One region of the Paenibacillus sp. Mc5Re-14 genome, then DNA from elsewhere that is predicted to be linked to it. Evidence: riboswitches for the same ligand, from Rfam matches in the RefSeq annotation. Region 1 holds a riboswitch; the other holds the start of a gene.
What was found. A riboswitch is a leader RNA that binds a small molecule or an ion and turns the genes downstream of it on or off. The one in region 1 is predicted to bind cyclic di-AMP.
Positions count from the first base shown of each region.

Region 1 (5,653 bases):
AATTTGTCCCAACCCGCCCTGTCTCGCAAAATTGCCAAGCTGGAGGAAGAGCTGGGTGTCCATCTCTTTGATCGTCGGGGCAAACGGCTCGAAATTACATCGACTGGCCGATTTGTATATACTTTCGCGCTGGAGCAACGGCAACGTCAGCTTCGCTTCTTACAAAAGCTGTCACAGCACAAAAATGAAGCCCAGAGCATGCTTACTCTGGGCGCAAGTCTTACGACACTCCAAACGACGTTGCCTACCCTCGTCGAGGCTTTCATGAGCAAGCATCCTCAGACTGAGCTAAAGCTGCTCACCGGCAAAACGCATGAAATCGTCGCCTTTGTACGCGACAAAAAAGCAGACGCCGGCGTTGTCGGGTCTGCCATTCATGAAGCTGGATTACGCTGCATTCCGTTATTTGACGATCATTTGGAGCTAGTCGTCCCCATCGGGCATGAATTAACTGTCAAGACAGGAACGGCTTCAATGAAGGACCTGCAAGGATTGCCGATGATCATTTTCTCCAAAGGAACCTGGTACCGCAGCCTGACGGATGACTTGTTCCAGCGCAGCGGCATTATGCCGGATATCCGCATGGAAATCGACTCCTTCGAGGCGATTGTACGCCTGCTTCCAACCTGCAAGGCATCCGCTTTGCTGCCCAAATCCTACTTGCGCAGCGAACTGCTGCGAGATAATGGACTTACTGCATTGTACTTGCCTGATTTGAAGGAGACACGCCGAACGACCTCCCTCATATACTCAGAAACGGCCGATCTCGGCCCGACAGCACGACGCTGGATTAGCGAGACACGCGCTTCGTTTGCAGGCTACCGTATGGTGTAGAGAATTTAACCCTCTTCATTGACATTAACGACCTCATCCTCAAAGCGGCCGATATTGTCATTGGAGCCGATAATGACCATAATATCGTCTGCTTTCAGCCGATCCATAGCTGTCGGCGCGATCAAGATACCATTCGCCGTATGAAGTGCCACGATGCTGCAACCAAAGCGGGTACGAGCATTTAATTCTGCTAACGTTTTGCCATTCAGACATGCAGGCACATTGAGTTCCACAATGCTGTATTCCTTGGACAGCTCCAAATAATCGAGCAGATTAGGCGTGACCAGCTGATGCGCTACCCGAATACCCATATCTCGTTCCGGATAAATGACTCGGTCCACCCCAAGCTTCTCTAACGCACGCCCATGCAGTACAGATATAGCTTTGGCTACGACTTTTCTCACACCCAGCTCCTTCAGCAAAATGGCGGTCAGGATGCTTACCTGAATATCATCACCAATTGCAACAATGCCGCAATCGAAATTACGGATGCCCAGTGACCGCAACGCATCCTCATCTGTAGCGTCCGCCACGACAGTATGTGTCAGGATCTCACTCATACTGTCTACAACATCCTCATTCCGATCAATGCCCAGCACCTCGCACCCCATATCCACCAATTGCAAAGCCAGGCTTGAGCCAAACCGTCCCAGGCCAATGACTACAAACTGCTGCGTTTTCATATCTACTCGAAAACTCCCTTACCCTATAATTATTTTACCTTCTGGATGACGATACAATTCCTTACCCTTTTTCGGTCCCAGTGCATAAGCTAGCGTGAGTGGACCCAGCCTGCCTGCAAACATCGTCAGAGTAATCACCAGCTTGCCTACAACTGACAAATCAGGTGTAAGCCCCATAGACAGCCCTACTGTACCAAATGCAGACACTGTCTCGAACAAGATCATTAGAAAATGATGATCTTCGGTTGCGGACAGAATCATCGTCACCCCAATCACGAACAGCAGCCCCAGCAAGGTAATGGTCAAAGCCTTATAAATTCGTGCCTGCGCAAGTCGGTACCGGAACAGCACAATATCTTCCCGTCCCCGCAGCATCGAAAACACCGCTCCAATGAGCAGGGCAAATGTAGTGGTCTTAATCCCGCCCCCAGTGGAGCCAGGCGAAGCTCCAATAAACATGAGTATGATGATAAAAAACTGCGTAGCCTGCCGCAAGCCTGCAATGTCCAGCGTGTTGGCACCTGCGGTACGTGGAGTAACGGACTGGAATAAAGAACCCAGCAGTTTACCACCCCAATCAAGCGAGCCAAGCGTCTTTGGATTCGTAAACTCAAATACAAAAATGACGAGCGTCCCGACGACAATCAGAGCAGCTGTCATGCTGAGTACCACCTTGGTATGTAAGGATAGTCTCTTACGCTTACGATAATCTGCCAGGTCTGACATCACTACAAAACCAATACCACCCGAAATAATGAGAAACATGGCTGTAAAATTAACAATCGGATCATATACATAACCTGTCAGGCTGCGAAATTCACCGAATAAATCAAAACCAGCATTATTAAACATGGAAATGGCATGCCAAATTCCAAAATAAATCGCCCTGCCGACAGGCATATCAAATGACCAGCGAATCGAAAAAATAGCTGCACATACTCCCTCAATCATCAGCGAGTACCATAGCACCTTGCGGATCAATCCAACAATTCCTTCGACAGAGGTCTGATTCATCGCTTCTTGCAAAATAAGGCGCTCCCGCAAGGAAATGCGACGTTTGAACACCAGCGCAATCAAGGTAGCCATGGTCATAAAGCCAAGACCACCGATCTGGATCAGCGCAACGATAACGATTTGACCAAAGGTTGTAAAAAAGAGCCCTGTATCCTTAACGACAAGCCCGGTTACACAGGTCGCGGACGCGGCAGTAAACAAAGCGTCTATAAACGCAAGTGGTCTTCCTGTTGTATTAGAGATGGGCAGCATTAACAATAAACTACCTATTAGAATGATAATGGCAAAGCCTGCAACGAATATCTGCGGTGGAGAAAGCCGAAGCCAGCGTGCATTGGGATTCATCTATTCATCACTTCTCTCCTAATCCTTAAAACTATAAAAACAGTGACTTAATACGGTGTAAGCCCGCTACGCGTTCCATTTATCTTCCGATCGTCGTTGCCCCTGATTTTTTTGATTTTCCAAACCTTAAGTAGCTATAATTAACATTCCCTGAATACAGGAAGAATGCATGTCAAACACTACTCGGCTCCCTGTGCTATTGGCGAGCAGCAGCGAAGGGGGCAGAATTGTTCTGAAGAAGCGAAGCGTTTGCCTTTATCTCCGGATTTTAACCATTAAAGGGTTTATACAATCAAAAAAAATCCGGGGATAACAGCAAACGGAAGAATAATCTGAACCCGCAGCGGTCTAACCAATCCAAACACTTTTATACACACAAAAAAAGACACCGGAAAACCGAGTGCCTGACTTGGTTCCTGCCCACAGCCTACGAGGTTAGCTGACGGATTCGGACAGCACAGTATGCCCTATTTACACTTCCGGTCCATCAGGATCGGCTGTAAAATTCACCCCAGTAACATGGTTCCCCCGTTTTCTCATAGAAATTCGGCTTAAATGTATATCATTACCCATATATTTCATAGGCATTGCCTCAAGATTATAATCCTTCTCTATCCAGATCACAAAATCGATTTCGCCGAAAAAACGTGAAATTGGCTTTAATTCGCGAATAGACATCGGTTAATCACAGCTTATCTAATTTTATTAAAACTTTAAAGTGCTTTCACTCTGTTTTCATGAATATCGCTGGTCTGTTGGCGGGAACCTGTGCAGTATGATATCTTTAATGGATGTTCTTATTTACAGATTAAGGAGGAAACTCATGAATCCTATCGGGAAACCGGTCGTGCTCACGGCCAACTTCAAAAAATTAGGCTTGCTGGGCGGGGTTGGCCTGATTTGCTTTTTTATCTTTCAATTGCTTATTCCCTCGCTTAGCAATCCAAGTCCGGAATCATTGATGAATGCAAAGGTCATCAGCAAACAAGAAGCGGTCATACACGCCCTGGACTTCGCCCGTTCCGAGTTGGGCTATACGGAATCACAGCCAGAGAAGCCCGTCGTAACCTATCAGGCTGAAACAGATTTGTACGGTTATTTATCCAGAGAAAAATTGGTTCAAGAGTACGATCGTACATGGAAAAAAAATTATCCATATGAAACCTTTCGGGTTGATTTGCCTGACTCCTCGGCGAAGGGCAAGCTGCAAATTCATGTGGATTTATCCACTGGGAAGGTCGTTAGCTTTAAACGGATCACCTCCAGCACCAATTACACACAGGCTGATGTTTCTACAGATGAACAAGCACGAAGCAGACTTGTACGTGTAGCTGAGGGTGACATGACGCTCGAAGCCAAGGAACAGGCTGCAGCAATATGGATCAAACGCTTTGGCTTTAAGCCATCTGAATTGAAGCTCGCGACCACTGAGGGGGAAGGTGGATTAAAATATACCGTGGACGGAAAGAAAATCGGCGCCTCGGTACTTACGCTGGCTTTTACTTTTGAAGACGGGGATGTTCGCTCGTTTACCCAAAGCTTTTCGGCCCCTTCGTCCTATACCGACTATGTTAAAAAGCAAACATACTGGGCGAATTGGATGACTTATGCGGGTTATGCCCTATTTAGCTTTGTCCTGAGCGTACTTGCCATTGTATATGCGTCACTCACCCGACGACATACTTCATTTGTGCGCGGTATTATTCTGTCCATTGTATACTTTATTGCTAGTATAGCTGGGACAATGAACATGCTGCCTTTATTGCAAGCTGAAGCAGGCAGTAAGGGCATGCTTATATTTCTTATGGTATTCCAGGTTGGTGTTACCTTCTTCATGGCTGTAGCCCTCTATTTCTCCTTGGTAGGCGGCGACGGGCTTATGCGTCAGGTTGGACTAAATGCATGGCCACGTGCTAAAGAGCCGGGCTACGGATTGTATGTGCTTCGCAGTATGTATGTCGGTTACTTGTGGGCCTTCATTTTACTGGGCGTACAATCCATTTTGTTCTTTGTATTGGAGCGCACATTTAATACGTTCTCCACTACAGACGCCACGCAGTCCCCTTACAATATGGCTTATCCATGGCTATTGCCGATTATGGCTTGGATGGCAGGTATTGGAGAAGAAACTGTTTACCGTCTATTTGGTATTCCGATGGTAAAAAAAATAGTCAAGAATACGTTTGTTGCTTGTCTGATCACTACGCTTATTTGGGCACTGGGACATACGCTTTATCCGATCTATCCGGTGATTTCCAGACCTATTGAACTGACTTTTCTTGGTTTGCTGTTTAGTTTCGTGTTCCTGCGTTACGGCTTTATCGCTGCCATGTTCAGCCACGTTATTTTTGACAGCATATTAATGGGGCTTAGTGTGATAAGTCTGGGAGACACCGTGAATGTGAGCGCCGGCCTATTCTGGATCTTACTTCCGGCTATTGTAGGCTACATCATTTACTGGTTTAGTCCCAAAAAACCTAATCGAATCATGTTTGAACCCATGAAAAAAGAGGAGCCGTATTCTACGACTCCTCCTCCCGAAGGGCAGCTATAATCTGACGAGCAAGCTTATCCCCAATAGAGAGAGGCCGGAAGTCTTCGACGCTGGCCTCTCTTATTTTTTTGAGCGATCCAAAATGCTTAAGCAGCAACTTACGCCGTTTCTCGCCGATGCCTGGAATGGAGTCCAACTGGGAAGTTACCATAGATTTGCCGCGCTGCTCGCGGTGGAACGTGATGGCAAAACGGTGAACCTCGTCCTGGATCCGTTGCAGCAG
Region 1 covers NZ_CVPD01000001.1:3,636,415-3,642,067, reverse strand. The annotation lists gene BN1546_RS16530 (LysR family transcriptional regulator) at 1-834, shown strand, start outside; gene BN1546_RS16525 (potassium channel family protein) at 840-1,517, opposite strand; gene BN1546_RS16520 (TrkH family potassium uptake protein) at 1,536-2,876, opposite strand; cyclic di-AMP (ydaO/yuaA leader) riboswitch at 3,286-3,438, opposite strand; gene BN1546_RS16510 (CPBP family intramembrane glutamic endopeptidase) at 3,700-5,430, shown strand; gene uvrC (excinuclease ABC subunit UvrC) at 5,399-5,653, opposite strand, start outside.

Region 2 (5,653 bases), 2.6 Mb from region 1:
AGCAGCTTGTGCCTTCCCCCGTCCCTCCGCGAGCGCTTCGGCAAAGTTAGCAAAAAGCAGCGTGAACAACAGAATAATAAATACAGCCAAGTTAAAGCCCATTTCCTTGCCGGCTCCAAAATAACCGGGAAGCAGTAGCATGAGCAGTACGACCAATGTACCGATCTCCACGACGAACATGACAGGATTTTTCATCATGATCATTGGATTTAATTTGATAAAGCTATCCTTGATCGCCTGCTTCAAGATGCTTCTATCCAGCATGCGTTTGCGTTCTTCCTTCATGATCAAGCACCCCGTTCATCCATTCTCATTTTTCTTCTTCATGCTCATTTTTCATCACATGGTCAAAAATTCAGTTACAGGACCCAATACGATCACCGGCAAAAAGGTTAACGCACCAATCAACAGAACAACTCCGATGAGGATGGCTCCAAACAGCTTGTTGTCCGTGCGCAGTGTGCCTATCGTCACCGGGGTCGGGGCTTTGGCATTCAACGAAGCTGCCACAGCCAGCAATGCAATCATGGATACATATCGTCCAAAAAACATAACTGCTCCTGTTGTAACATTCCAGAACACGTTGTTATCTGAAAGGCCTTCAAATCCTGAACCGTTATTTGCCGCAGATGATGCATATTCATAAAGCACCTGAGTCAACCCGTGATATCCGGGGTTAGAGACCGCATCGTATCCCCAATGACTCATAAACGCAAGCGCAGTTGGAGCAAGAATAAGAAACGGATGTACCAAAATGGCAATCGCAATCAGCTTCATTTCCTTGCCTTCAATTTTCCTACCCATAAATTCCGGGGTTCTTCCGACCATCAAACCGCATATAAACACCCCCAGAATCGCATACATCAGCATATTCATCAGCCCGACGCCCTTGCCGCCAAAAATGACGTTTAGCATCATTTCTCCCAAAGCAGCCATACCACCTAGCGGGGTCAGTGTATCATGCATATTATTGACCGAACCTGTCGTCGCCGCCGTTGTGACCGCAGTGAATAATGCCGATTGTCCAATGCCGAAACGAACCTCTTTCCCTTCCATGCTTCCCTGAGATGCATCCATACCCAGTGCCTGGATTAACGGATTACCTGTCTTCTCCGACACATACGTTATGGATAGAAAAATAAGGAACAAGACCATCATCGAGCTAAAAATAATCCAGCCCTGCTTGCGATTACGGGCAAACAATCCAAAAGTATACGGCAGCGAAGCCGGCATTACCCACATTGCTAAAATTTCCAGTACGTTCGTCCAAGGACTTGGATTCTCAAAAGGATGAGCAGAATTAGCTCCCGCAAAACCGCCCCCGTTCGTGCCCAAATGCTTGATGGATTCCAATGAGGCAATAGGTCCCATAGCAATCTGCTGCTGTGTACCGCTTAAAGTCGTAATATCCGCTGTAGGCTGTAGCGTCTGTGGTACTTTTAGTCCCACCAGCACCAGCGTAAGTATAAAGGCAAGCGGCAGGAAAATCCGTATGTTGGCTTTAATAAAATCTTGAAAAAAATTACCCAGCCCTTCACCGCGCCGCGTCAATCCCCTCATAAAAGCCGCAGCAACCGAAAGCCCCGAAGCAGCCGAAGTAAACATCATCATCGTGACGAACGCCATCTGTGTCAGATACGTAAGCCCGCTTTCTCCGCTATAATGTTGGAGATTCGTATTGGTCATAAAGCTGATTACCGTATTAAAGGCCAATGATGCTTCCATATTGCTGTTTCCAACCGGATTGCCTGGGAGTATAGCCTGCAAGCGCAATAGCAGGTAGCTGATCCCCACAAGCACCACATTGGTTGCAATGAAACTCATAGCATACGTGGTCCAACGCATGCTGTCCTGTTTCTTCAAGCCTACAGCCTTATAAATCAGCTTTTCCGTCCCACCAAAAATCCGATCCGTCCGATTCGGTTCATTCGAAAATACGTGATACATATAGGTACCCACTGGCTTAACCAAGAGCAGCAATATGACGATCACAATTCCAATTTGCAGTAGCTCCATCCTCTATTCCTCCTTAAAATGCTCCTGCATTTGGAACAACAGACCTGATTCAGAACATCCATTGAGTGCACACGTTTGCGAAAATCTACACCTCTGATGCTTCCTTCTTGATCTGCTGTTCCCGCCTGCTCGATCCTATAGTTGACTAGAACTTTTCAGGATTCAGGAGTGAGTAGATTAAATACACGAACACAATAGCCGTGAGTCCTAGCACAACAATCATCCTCTTCGGCCTCCTTTTGAGGTCTGCGCATCACACCAGCGTACAAACAGCAGTATCACTCCATAACTCACAGCCATTATGAGCAGCATGTATAAATCCATCATGTTCATACCCTCCGTATCGCTCTTCAGATCGTCATTTCCGATTCCATCATAAAATCATAAACCAGCTATGTTATAAGTGCTTATCCGTTCAGCAGGAAACCCACCTCTCCGTTCAATGTGTAGATCACATGGTCCGCTCCCAATCCCCGATAAATTCCTTGTGGATTACAGCCGTGCGTAATAACATAGATCAATTCTGATGTTAGTGGCCGACATATTTGCAGGAAACGGCAAGTCAGATTCAAGCTGTTTTCGAACAAATACACACTACCAATTTCTTTTTTAGGAAAATTCCATTTTCCCGCTTGCATCGTATTGATGCGCACAATATGCTCCACACCCATTTTTTTGAGCTGTCGTTCCTCCTGAGTGCTATTTGTGAGAACTGCAAACGCCAATTTTTTAAACATAAGCAATTTCACAAAACTTCTGCCCGCTTCATTCGGTGCAGTGACAATAATTAACCGACCTTCCATCAGTAGCTCCTCTCCCGGTATAAAAAGACAACAAAAAGAAGCCGAAGGAAAAAGGCTTCCTCCGGCTTCATACATTCCATGATAAAATAAACCATGGTTGCACACGGCGGTTTGTTGCCTCTCCCTGTACGCTTACGAGGTTAGCTGTCGGATTCGGACGTGAGAGTCGCCCTATTTACGGCACTTGGCCGGAAAATTCACCCCATGAGACACACACGGCTTGCAAAGCCGTACATACTCGTTGGTTCCCCCGCTTTTGCAACTGCAAAATTCAGCGCTTTAGACAATTCGTTGTTGCTTCATTGGTGTTAATTTGAAATTACGTCTTGAATCATACACCCGTGCAAGGAAGACTGTAAAGCTCAACGGCGGGGCTATAAATCACCCTTTAGAGCATAGGAGATTAAGAATAACGCTTACAAGGCATCTATGCTTCTCGTATCTCTTTAAAACTCTGTATTTCACCCCTTTTTGAAAATGAAAGGCATGTCAATATTGGCGTAGGGTATGGCTTAGTTACTCCTTATTTGCAAAAAGGAAAGAAAATACGCTATATGTGCCAGATAATTACCGATTGAACCCGTTTTTATGAGAAGAAACACCTCAATTAGCTCCATTTGAAGTGCGATTTACCGTTTTGAACAAAAGACGATTTTACAATGGTCCAATGCCCGTATACTCTTCCGGACTTGCAACCCCTTGTTGAGTTGCTTACAATTTAATTGCAGAATATTGAATGAGGAGGGATATCTTGACCGTATATAAATATGATGCACAGACCCTACAAGGGGTACAAATTCCGTTATCCACATACGAAGGGAAAGTTCTACTTATCGTGAATACTGCCAGCAAATGTGGGTTAACCCCCCAGTACAAGGCGCTACAAGAGCTATATGACCAGTATCATGAACAGGGGCTCGAAATTTTGGGATTTCCCAGCAACCAGTTCGCCAAACAAGAGCCGGGCTCCAGCGAGGAGATCTCCGAGTTTTGCCAAATCAATTACGGTGTAACCTTCCCCATGTTCGCCAAGACAGATGTCAACGGTGATCAGGCACATCCTTTATTTCACTACCTGACCCACACTGCTCCAGGAGTATTAGGCTCCAAAGCGATCAAATGGAATTTCACTAAATTCTTAATTACACGAGAAGGTAACGTATTTAAGCGTTATGCGCCGCAAACCACTCCAGATAAGCTTATAGGAGATATTGAGAAGCTTTTGCGGAAAAACTGACATCTTTCTTCATTACAGTTAACGAGCGGTCCGCTGTCCATATGACCGCTTCTGTAACAGAATGATATAACGAAAAATATTTAACGAAAAAAGCACCCCTTCACGTAAAACGTGTCAGGATGCTTTTTCAACTGGGTATTACACATAATGCGGTCGAGAGGACTCGAACCTCCACGGGCGTACGCCCACTACCCCCTCAAGATAGCGTGTCTGCCATTCCACCACGACCGCATGTCACAATGTATTGAGGCAACAGATTTATTATACTCTCTCAGCAACAATTTGTAAACAATAATATTATAATTATTTTTAGTGTAACTTTATATAACATATATAAGCAATAAAATTATTTAATTTGACATGAAAGAGCTCGAAGTGTAAATATATATTACATAAATAATTGAACTATTATTATATAAATAAGATTAGAGTCAAATAAACTAACACAAATATTCACCTCAAGGAGGCGAACCATCCTGCATAAAGGTAACCGATTGCTAAACTACGCATTGTTGTTGGACCCTTCCCTACCCATTGGTGGTTTTACCCGTTTCTACGGACTGGATGAACGTTTCCGTAACGGAAACTTGAACAGTCTACAGGATCTGAAACATTTTATGCGAGACGATTGGTATCCTCAAATTACAACCCTTGACGGCATGGCCATCAAAAGTCTGTATGCAGCCATCCAGCAGAATGACGGTTGGCGGATCGCCCTTATTGATAAAATGCTGTACACCCAGCACCCTTCCTCGCAGTATGTGAAAAAATCGCGACTTTCTGGCCAGCGTCTGCTCAAGCTCACCAAGGCTCTTTATCCTTGGCTTGCATTTGACCAACTGGAAGACACACTCACTCAATACAATGCAATTGGCACACTCGCTACTGTCCACACTTGGATTAACTTCCTTCTCGGAACCGATATAGAACAGACCATTCACGGCTATTTTGCCACAGCGGTATCCTTCTGTATCGAAGATGCCTTCAGACTGCTCAATCCTCCTTACGAGGAAAAGAATCCTCTTATCGATCACATGACCAGCGAGTTGCTCACCACCTGGAAGAAATTTAACGAACCTACGCCAAGCTTATTTCAGCCTCACCTTTTCCATAGCCATCAGACCAGTTCCTACATCACTCAGCCACCCTATATGAGCCATAGTAGCCATTTGAATGCATCCAGGCCCTTTTCCTCCTCCATCCTATTCAAACGCCTTCCAGCCTCCCTCTGATGCGTCGTTTTACCAGTCTAGCAGTCACAATAAAAATACTCTGCCCTTTTCTCAAGCGGCAGAGTATTTTTAATTCATGTATCCAAATTCATACCACTCACAGACTATAGTCGGATTATTTTCACTTTTTGCACTTAATTAAGTAATTATTTTAATAAAATAACGTATTTAAGATTGTATAAACACGTATAAAAGTGTATCATAGTTTTAGATGGTTAATTCTAACATGTTTACTGATGATTATTATATCACACCAATTATTCTGCAAGAATCCGTAAGGGGCGATTTCTCTTGAACAACAAAATGCCTGTCACCTCCTTCGGGTGGGCCATCAAACAAAGGCTTGTCGAGCTTCGACTGGATCA
Region 2 covers NZ_CVPD01000001.1:1,042,233-1,047,885, forward strand. The annotation lists gene kdpB (potassium-transporting ATPase subunit KdpB) at 1-285, opposite strand, end outside; gene kdpA (potassium-transporting ATPase subunit KdpA) at 340-2,016, opposite strand; gene kdpF (K(+)-transporting ATPase subunit F) at 2,162-2,239, opposite strand; gene BN1546_RS04875 (hypothetical protein) at 2,424-2,819, opposite strand; cyclic di-AMP (ydaO/yuaA leader) riboswitch at 2,933-3,106, opposite strand; gene BN1546_RS04880 (glutathione peroxidase) at 3,571-4,056, shown strand; tRNA gene BN1546_RS04885 (tRNA-Leu) at 4,205-4,287, opposite strand; gene BN1546_RS04890 (urease accessory protein UreF) at 4,551-5,288, shown strand; gene BN1546_RS04895 (Rha family transcriptional regulator) at 5,580-5,653, shown strand, end outside.
Region 2: linked by a shared signal. The riboswitch ahead of BN1546_RS04875 (hypothetical protein) and the one ahead of BN1546_RS16520 (TrkH family potassium uptake protein) in region 1 are both predicted to bind cyclic di-AMP.